DNA from 2 places in the Paenibacillus sp. PK3_47 genome. Region 1 is predicted to be linked to the other one. Evidence: riboswitches for the same ligand, from Rfam matches in the RefSeq annotation. Region 1 holds a riboswitch; the other holds the start of a gene.
The links. A riboswitch is a leader RNA that binds a small molecule or an ion and turns the genes downstream of it on or off. The one in region 1 is predicted to bind cyclic di-GMP.

Region 1 (3,421 bases):
CATACATAAGCACATTACGGGTCCATTTGAGTATCACTTTGAGGCATCTCCTTATTTAAAATACGTTTTGTTGTTGTCCTATCTTTACGGATATTCCTTCAGCATTATTGTCCGCAGCCGGTACATCCGGCTCTGCAGGCAGCTGCACATCCGGCTGCGTCTTCTCCTCAGCTTCGAGCTTCGCTTTCTCTTCGGCTTCGAGCTTCGCTTTCTCCTCGGCTTCGAGCTTCGCTTTCTTCTCGGCTTCGAGCTTCGCCTTCTCCTCGGCTTCGAGTTTCGCCTTCTCCTCGGCTTCGAGCTTCGCCTTCTCCTCAGCTTCGAGCTTCGCCTTCTCCTCAGCTTCGAGCTTCGCCTTCTCCTCGGCTTCGAGCTTCGCTTTCTCCTCAGCTTCGAGCTTTGCTTTCGCCTCGGCTGCTTTCAGTTTCAGCAGGGTATCCGCTGCCTGCCCATACAGCCCTGCAGCTTCCTCTGCATAGCCGCCAGCCTGTTCGGACGCTGTTAACGCCTGCTGGTATGCGGCCTGAACGTAAGCATCGACCCGCATAATGGAGGCCAGCTTCCGCACCATCTCCTGAAATTCGCTTATGGTCAGATTGCTCTGAATCAACAGATTCTCAAATGTCGTATTATCGTTGTTTTGCGCAGCAGTTAATTGTTCAAAGCTGATTCCGGAAGGTGAAAGCCTCTGGTTAATTTCATCCCTTTGCCAGGCCAGCTCCTGCTGCGAACGGGAAGCGTAGCTTTCAAGCCGGGCAAGCAATTCTGCTGCTGAAGCGGCAGCACCGCGTGCCTGATCGGCGGCATCTTCAATGCCCAGTGCAAGTGTCTCTGCAGTATCGGAATCCATAATGCTATCCGCCATGCCGGCCAATGCTTCACGCACCCCGTCACGCTGCAGGGCAGCACGGTTCATTGCTTCACTGGCCTGATCCGCGATTCTGTCCACAGTGCTCGGGAAAACAAAGGCACTCGCAATACCGGATTCCTCCGTAACACTGCTGGTGAGCAGAGCGTACGTCGGTGCAGTGATCTGACTGATGCCATACGCAGAGATCACCACAATTCCGGCAAGCTGGGGAAGGATATACCGGCGGCGGCTGTTTCTTTTACGGGAGGTTCGTGAAAGCCTCACAAGAGTCTCTCCTTTGGTTGTCCGCAGGACTCCCTGCAGACAAATTCATCTATCAACCCTGTGCTGATCAGTCTTTATGACGAACAATTATCGTTCGTTATTAAGAACCTTGGCATAAGTATATGCCAGCTATCCTGAAAATTTAAAATCCCATTTCACAGTGATATTCGTTATAAAGAACAAATTAGCCGCTATCTGCTCCGTTTTCCTTCCTTTTTCTTAAGATATCGTACTTTTTAAAGAACATTCCTCAAATAAGAGTTAAAACAATGACGATCTGAAAAGGATTAGAACAAGCGGAAATACGCGAAGTCAACTATTGTGACACGCTGCCGGATTAACCGTTAATTCTGATGGATTTGTGCTTTGTCCGGGGTATGGTTATTTGTTATACTGTTATAAAAAAGTGCGGAGGGCGTAGTCATCGTGCCAGATAATATGGGAAGTCGCATTCACCGCCTCCGTCTGGAGAAAGGCTTGTCATTATCGGAGCTGGCGGACAAAGCTGATGTGGCGAAATCATACTTAAGCAATGTGGAAAGAAATATTCAATCCAACCCCTCTATTCAATTCATTGAAAAAATCGCCGACGCGCTTCAGGTATCCATCCATGTCCTGCTCTACGGCGAGCCTGCTGATGTCCAGGAATCGTCTCTCGACGGAGAATGGTTCCGTCTCGTACAGGAAGCTATGGCTTCAGGGATAAGCAAGCGGGAATTCAAGGAGTTTCTGGACTATCAAAAGTGGCGGCTGGATCAGAAGGATTCATGAGCAGCACTGGTGCTGCGCACAGAAAAGGGCATGGCGGTCATCCGCCATGCCCTTTTCCTGCATTATGTACAACCGGTCTGCTCAAGAATTGCCCCGCTACATCGCCTGCAGCATCTTTTCGTTGAAAAACTGGCGGATCTCATCTGCCTTGATGCCCGCATTTCTTGCCGACATCAATAAATAGACCCATTCCAAATCAAGCTCAGCTGTCTGCAGTTCTCCGTTGTCCCCCTGGTTGGACTTATCCAAGAAATCTCCTCCTAAGATTTTCACGTCCCCAGGCAGTCCGGCCGTCGTAGTATTGCTACATTAGACCCGAGACTTTGTGCCCCTGCCTTTCAGCAGGTTTACCCTTTACTGGATCCTTCATATGAAAGGATCTGCTATAAATTCATGAAACCGCTATCTGCAATAACATTATATAATGACGGTCAAAAAAAGTGTGTCGTTTTATGGAACTATTATATGATTTTAACTGAAAAATCCTGGCTAAATTTGCAGGCAGCTTGTCTAAATCTCACGAATGGTTTAATTATATTATGTCCTTACACCTATGTATGAGGAAGGAGTTATTCTAAATGTGCAGTTTATAGAATAAATTACCCAGGTCTGCGGGCGTGAAATCAGAATTGTGCCGAATCATAATAGTTACGTATGAATAATGGACTGAATCATACCTTTTTGCGATTGGAATAAACACAAGTATGAATTGATTACAGGCCTTGAAAGTAGCACAATAGGATGAGGAATGAAACCGCAAACATCGCAGCTCCACCAAGTGCCGACACGATATTGGCGCGAGTGGGGTTCATCCGTTAGGAGGATGTATTCATGGCAGCCAAAGAACCCTATAATGAATCCGTTTGGAGCAAGTATTACGGACCGAATTTGGGCTACATTCAAGAAATGTATGAGCAGTTTCTGAAGGATCCTTTTTCAGTAGAAAAAAATTACCGCGATCTGTTTACCATCTCCGGCCCTCCTCCACTGGAACCGGATACCGTGCAGGCACCGCAGCCTGCAATTTCAGGAAACACAGAATGGCTCAGAAAAGCCGTCAGAGCTTCCAAGCTGATCGCCAACATTCGCATACATGGCCATATGGCCGCCAACATTGATCCACTGGAACGCGCCGAAAAGAACCCCATGGCTAAATGGCTGGAATACGAAACCTATGATCTGACCCGTGAAGACCTGATTGCCCTTCCGGCCTCACTGATCTGGGAGAACGCCCCTGATGATGTCCATACCGCCTGGGATGCCGTTCACCGGATGCGCCAGGCCTACACACAGACCATTGCTTATGAATTCGGGCATGTACGCGACGAGCAGGAGCTGCGCTGGCTGAACAGCCAGGCGGAGTCCACAAGCTCCCCGGCACCCTTGAACAATACCGAGCGCAAAGAGCTGCTGAACCGGCTGATCCAGGTGGAACAATTCGAAACCTTCCTCCACAAAACCTTCGTCGGCCAGAAACGCTTCAGTATAGAAGGCAACGACGCGCTTGTGCCGATGCTG
Region 2 (3,421 bases), 2.6 Mb from region 1:
CTCTGAATGGTTTTTTGTGCCCAGTGCCCTTCGTAATCCTTAGTACTTGTTGCCTGAGCCGCCGCTGTCCCGGCTGAACCCAAAAGCATGCTGATTCCGAGTATTCCTGTCCATAATCCATTTAACTTCCTGCCCATCGATCGTTCCCCCTGAGTTATGTATGTTCCTTAACGAATGCTTTTGCAGCATGCCTTTCTTTCCAGCTGTCTCTGATGTGAAAATCTTCTATTTGGCAGGAAACAAGTTCCATATTATCTCACCTATATGTAATAGTAAATCAGTTATTTTGAATAGGATTAAGAATCTTTGAAAAGTCAACAAACCGGTGAACAAACGACTATTTCCGTCTGCTAGAGGCGGGAAAACTCCGCTAAACTGTGCGGGAGTTGAGGCCTTGATACATGCCTATATTAAAAGACAGCTGAATCAGAACGATTCAACTGTCCATGTTTTTATACGAAGCTTATATTATCCGGCTGAATCCGTTCCTGCAAAAATCCTTAAATGACGCCCTCTCCTCCAATAGCAGTTGCAGTGAATGCTACGGGTCCAAAGAGATTTAAAGTCGAGGCGCTGCTATTTTCAATGATCAATTCATAGTTATGGACTCCAAGATAAGGACCATCAACCCACAGAACGTTAATCTGAATATCAGTAGTTGTAGGAAAGTTAAAAAAGGATCTATAAATGTCGACTCCGGCACGGCGGATGATTACAAAAAACGAGCTGTTAGCAGGTGCATTAATACTGAAACTACCATTTAACTCAACTCTGCTGGAGAAAGAGGCAGGATTAGCCGGGCTGATATCTACTTGCGCAGTAGCCAGACTTGCTCCAGCTCCAGGAATTCCCGCGATCGATGTAACAACAGCAAACGGATCCAGCGGGATTTTAGCCTGTGAACCATAACTGATAATTGTTGCCATTCAGCATCACTCCATTTCAAGGGTATACATTAATATATTGGAGAACGGCAACGGTAGATTGGACATACTTCCTGATGATTTTATACATTTATTCTTTTCTTAGCTTGAAATAATGCTTGTTATTACTCTATAATATCGAAATAGGATAAAAGTACTAAATTGAATATATTTTTAGGGGCAAAACCACTGAAAAGTGGTGACGCAAAGCTGTAGGGGCTAAAGTTCTCAGGAACCATGCCAGCCAGTTGCAAGCAGGGACCCCTTTGTTTATATTGGGGTTTTTTGTCATTTGTTTACATAATACATCAGGGGAGCTGCAACAATGAATTTAACTGTGAAGAAGAAGCTTTTAGGAGGATTTTCAGTAGTACTTATCTTGCTTGCATTTGTTACCTTGGTTACATTTATTCAATTCCGGACGGTAGACAGCAATTATTCCGAGGTAATTGAAGACCGGCTTCAAAGAATTTCCCTTATTAATGATATGATTGACTCTGCAAGGGACGAGCAGCTGGCTGTCCGTGCTTATCTGGTTTCCGGAGAAGACAGGCACCTGGACAAATTCAATCAGGAAAGGGAATTGTTTGATAAGAGTGCTAAAGAATTTTTAAATCTGGGCCTGCTGCCTGACGCAAGAGCTTTGGCTGAGGAACTCATATCAGCTGAAGTAGATTACAACTCTACAGCCCAGAAGATGATCAATTATAAAGGTCAGGGGAATGCACAAGGGTATGTGTACGTTATGCAAAGTGAAGAAATCCCCCTTACGGAGAGAATCGCACAGCTGGGGGAGGATTCGGTAGTTCTTCAGGAGCAGAATATGATTGACACCAGTGGTAACCTGTCACAGCAAACCAACAGAACTACCAATTTCATTCTTCTGATTAGTATATCGGCTATAATTTTTGGCCTTGTCGTCGCGGTTGTGATCAGCTTAATCATCTCCAATCCGGTTAAAGCTGTTGCCAAGGCTGCAAAGGAAATTGCCGCAGGGAACCTTGCCGTAGAAGATATTCATGTGAAAAATAAGGATGAAATCGGTGAACTGGCAGCATCCTTCAACCAGATGGCCGGTAACCTGAGAGATTTAATCAGTCAAGCCAGCTTAACGGCAGAACATGTAGCTTCTTCTGCTGAGGAGCTGATGGCAGGTGCTGTTGAGACCAACACGGTTACAGAACAGGTGGTAGCCTCCATTCAGGAGGTTGCAACAGGAACTGAAGTTCAGGGGAAAAATACTGCCGAGAGCGCAAACGCTGTCCGGGAGATGGCGACCGGTGTGCAGAGAGTTGCGGACACGACATCGCGGATTGCAGATTCTGCATCGGATACGGCAAAACAGGCTATGGAAGGAAGCCAGTATCTTGCCAAAGTTACCGGCCAGATGGATTCTATCTATAACTCGAATAACCAGACTCATGCTGTAATTAAGGAACTGAATGCACACTCCCAGCAAATTGGTGACATTATCAGCGTCATTACAGGGATTGCGCAGCAGACAAATCTGCTGGCACTGAATGCAGCGATTGAATCCGCGCGTGCCGGTGAGCATGGCCGGGGCTTTGCCGTTGTCGCCGACGAGGTAAGGAAGCTGGCTGAGCAATCGAGAGTGTCGGCAGAGCAAATCTCGGAGCTGATTACACATATCCAGAACGCAACCAGCCAAGTGGTTGGAATGATGGATGCGGGTACCCGGGAAGTATCGGAAGGCATGCAGCTCGTTAAGGAAACTGCCCGGACGTTTGATACCATTATCGGATCCATTGAACAGGTAAGCTCAGAAATCCAGGACGTATCCGCCATCGGCGAGCAAATGTCAGCCGGGGTAGAGCAGGTAAGTGCATCGATCGATGAGGTCGAGAGCATTTCCCGGATTTCTGCCGCTAACATCAACGAAATTGCTTCCGCTTCGGAAGAGCAACTGGCTTCCATGCAGGAAGTGAACGCAGCCGCTTCTTCACTCGCCAGCGCAGCAGAGGATCTGAGAGCTATGATCGGGAAGTTTAAAATATAAGCGGCTGCCTTGTGAGCTGCATTAGTATACGGTAGTTTGTTTGAAGAAGACGTGTACCGGACTTGATCGCTGTAAACGATTAGTCTGGTGCACGTTTTTTTGCGGGTAAGAAGACAACAGATTTTATTTACTATTTAGGTATGAGTCACGCCGCAGGTGATCATGCGGAATTGTTAATCCCCTCCCGCCAATAGCAGGAACTCTATCAACACGAGCTTTTCCCGCCATCCGTGAGAGGGGATCATCTTCACCAATTACTATTTATAATATGACTTGCAATTTCACTACGCTGCCCAAACAGACGTTAACCCCCGATAGCAAGCGCGCTGAAAATAACCGGACCGACGACAACCACTTGCGAGTCTGCATCCTGATTTTCGACAATCAGCTGGTAGTTCTGTACGCCTGCCGGTACGTTGATATCCACCATGTGCAGGCTGATGATACCATCATCATTAAATTCTTCTTCATATTCTGCGAG

Region 2: it holds a riboswitch for cyclic di-GMP, as region 1 does, so the genes downstream of both, C2I18_RS02355 (methyl-accepting chemotaxis protein) here and C2I18_RS13750 (anti-repressor SinI family protein) in region 1, are expected to answer to the same signal.

Annotation. Positions count from the first base shown of each region.
Region 1 is NZ_CP026029.1:3,099,466-3,102,886, reverse strand. Features, by position in the region: gene C2I18_RS13765 (signal peptidase I) at 1-37, opposite strand, end outside; gene C2I18_RS13760 (hypothetical protein) at 56-1,132, opposite strand; gene C2I18_RS13755 (helix-turn-helix domain-containing protein) at 1,571-1,903, shown strand; gene C2I18_RS13750 (anti-repressor SinI family protein) at 2,000-2,152, opposite strand; cyclic di-GMP riboswitch class I at 2,181-2,265, opposite strand; gene C2I18_RS13745 (2-oxoglutarate dehydrogenase E1 component) at 2,735-3,421, shown strand, end outside.
Region 2 is NZ_CP026029.1:489,879-493,299, reverse strand. Features, by position in the region: gene C2I18_RS02360 (hypothetical protein) at 501-926, opposite strand; cyclic di-GMP riboswitch class I at 1,093-1,179, shown strand; gene C2I18_RS02355 (methyl-accepting chemotaxis protein) at 1,303-2,940, shown strand; gene C2I18_RS02350 (hypothetical protein) at 3,245-3,421, opposite strand, start outside.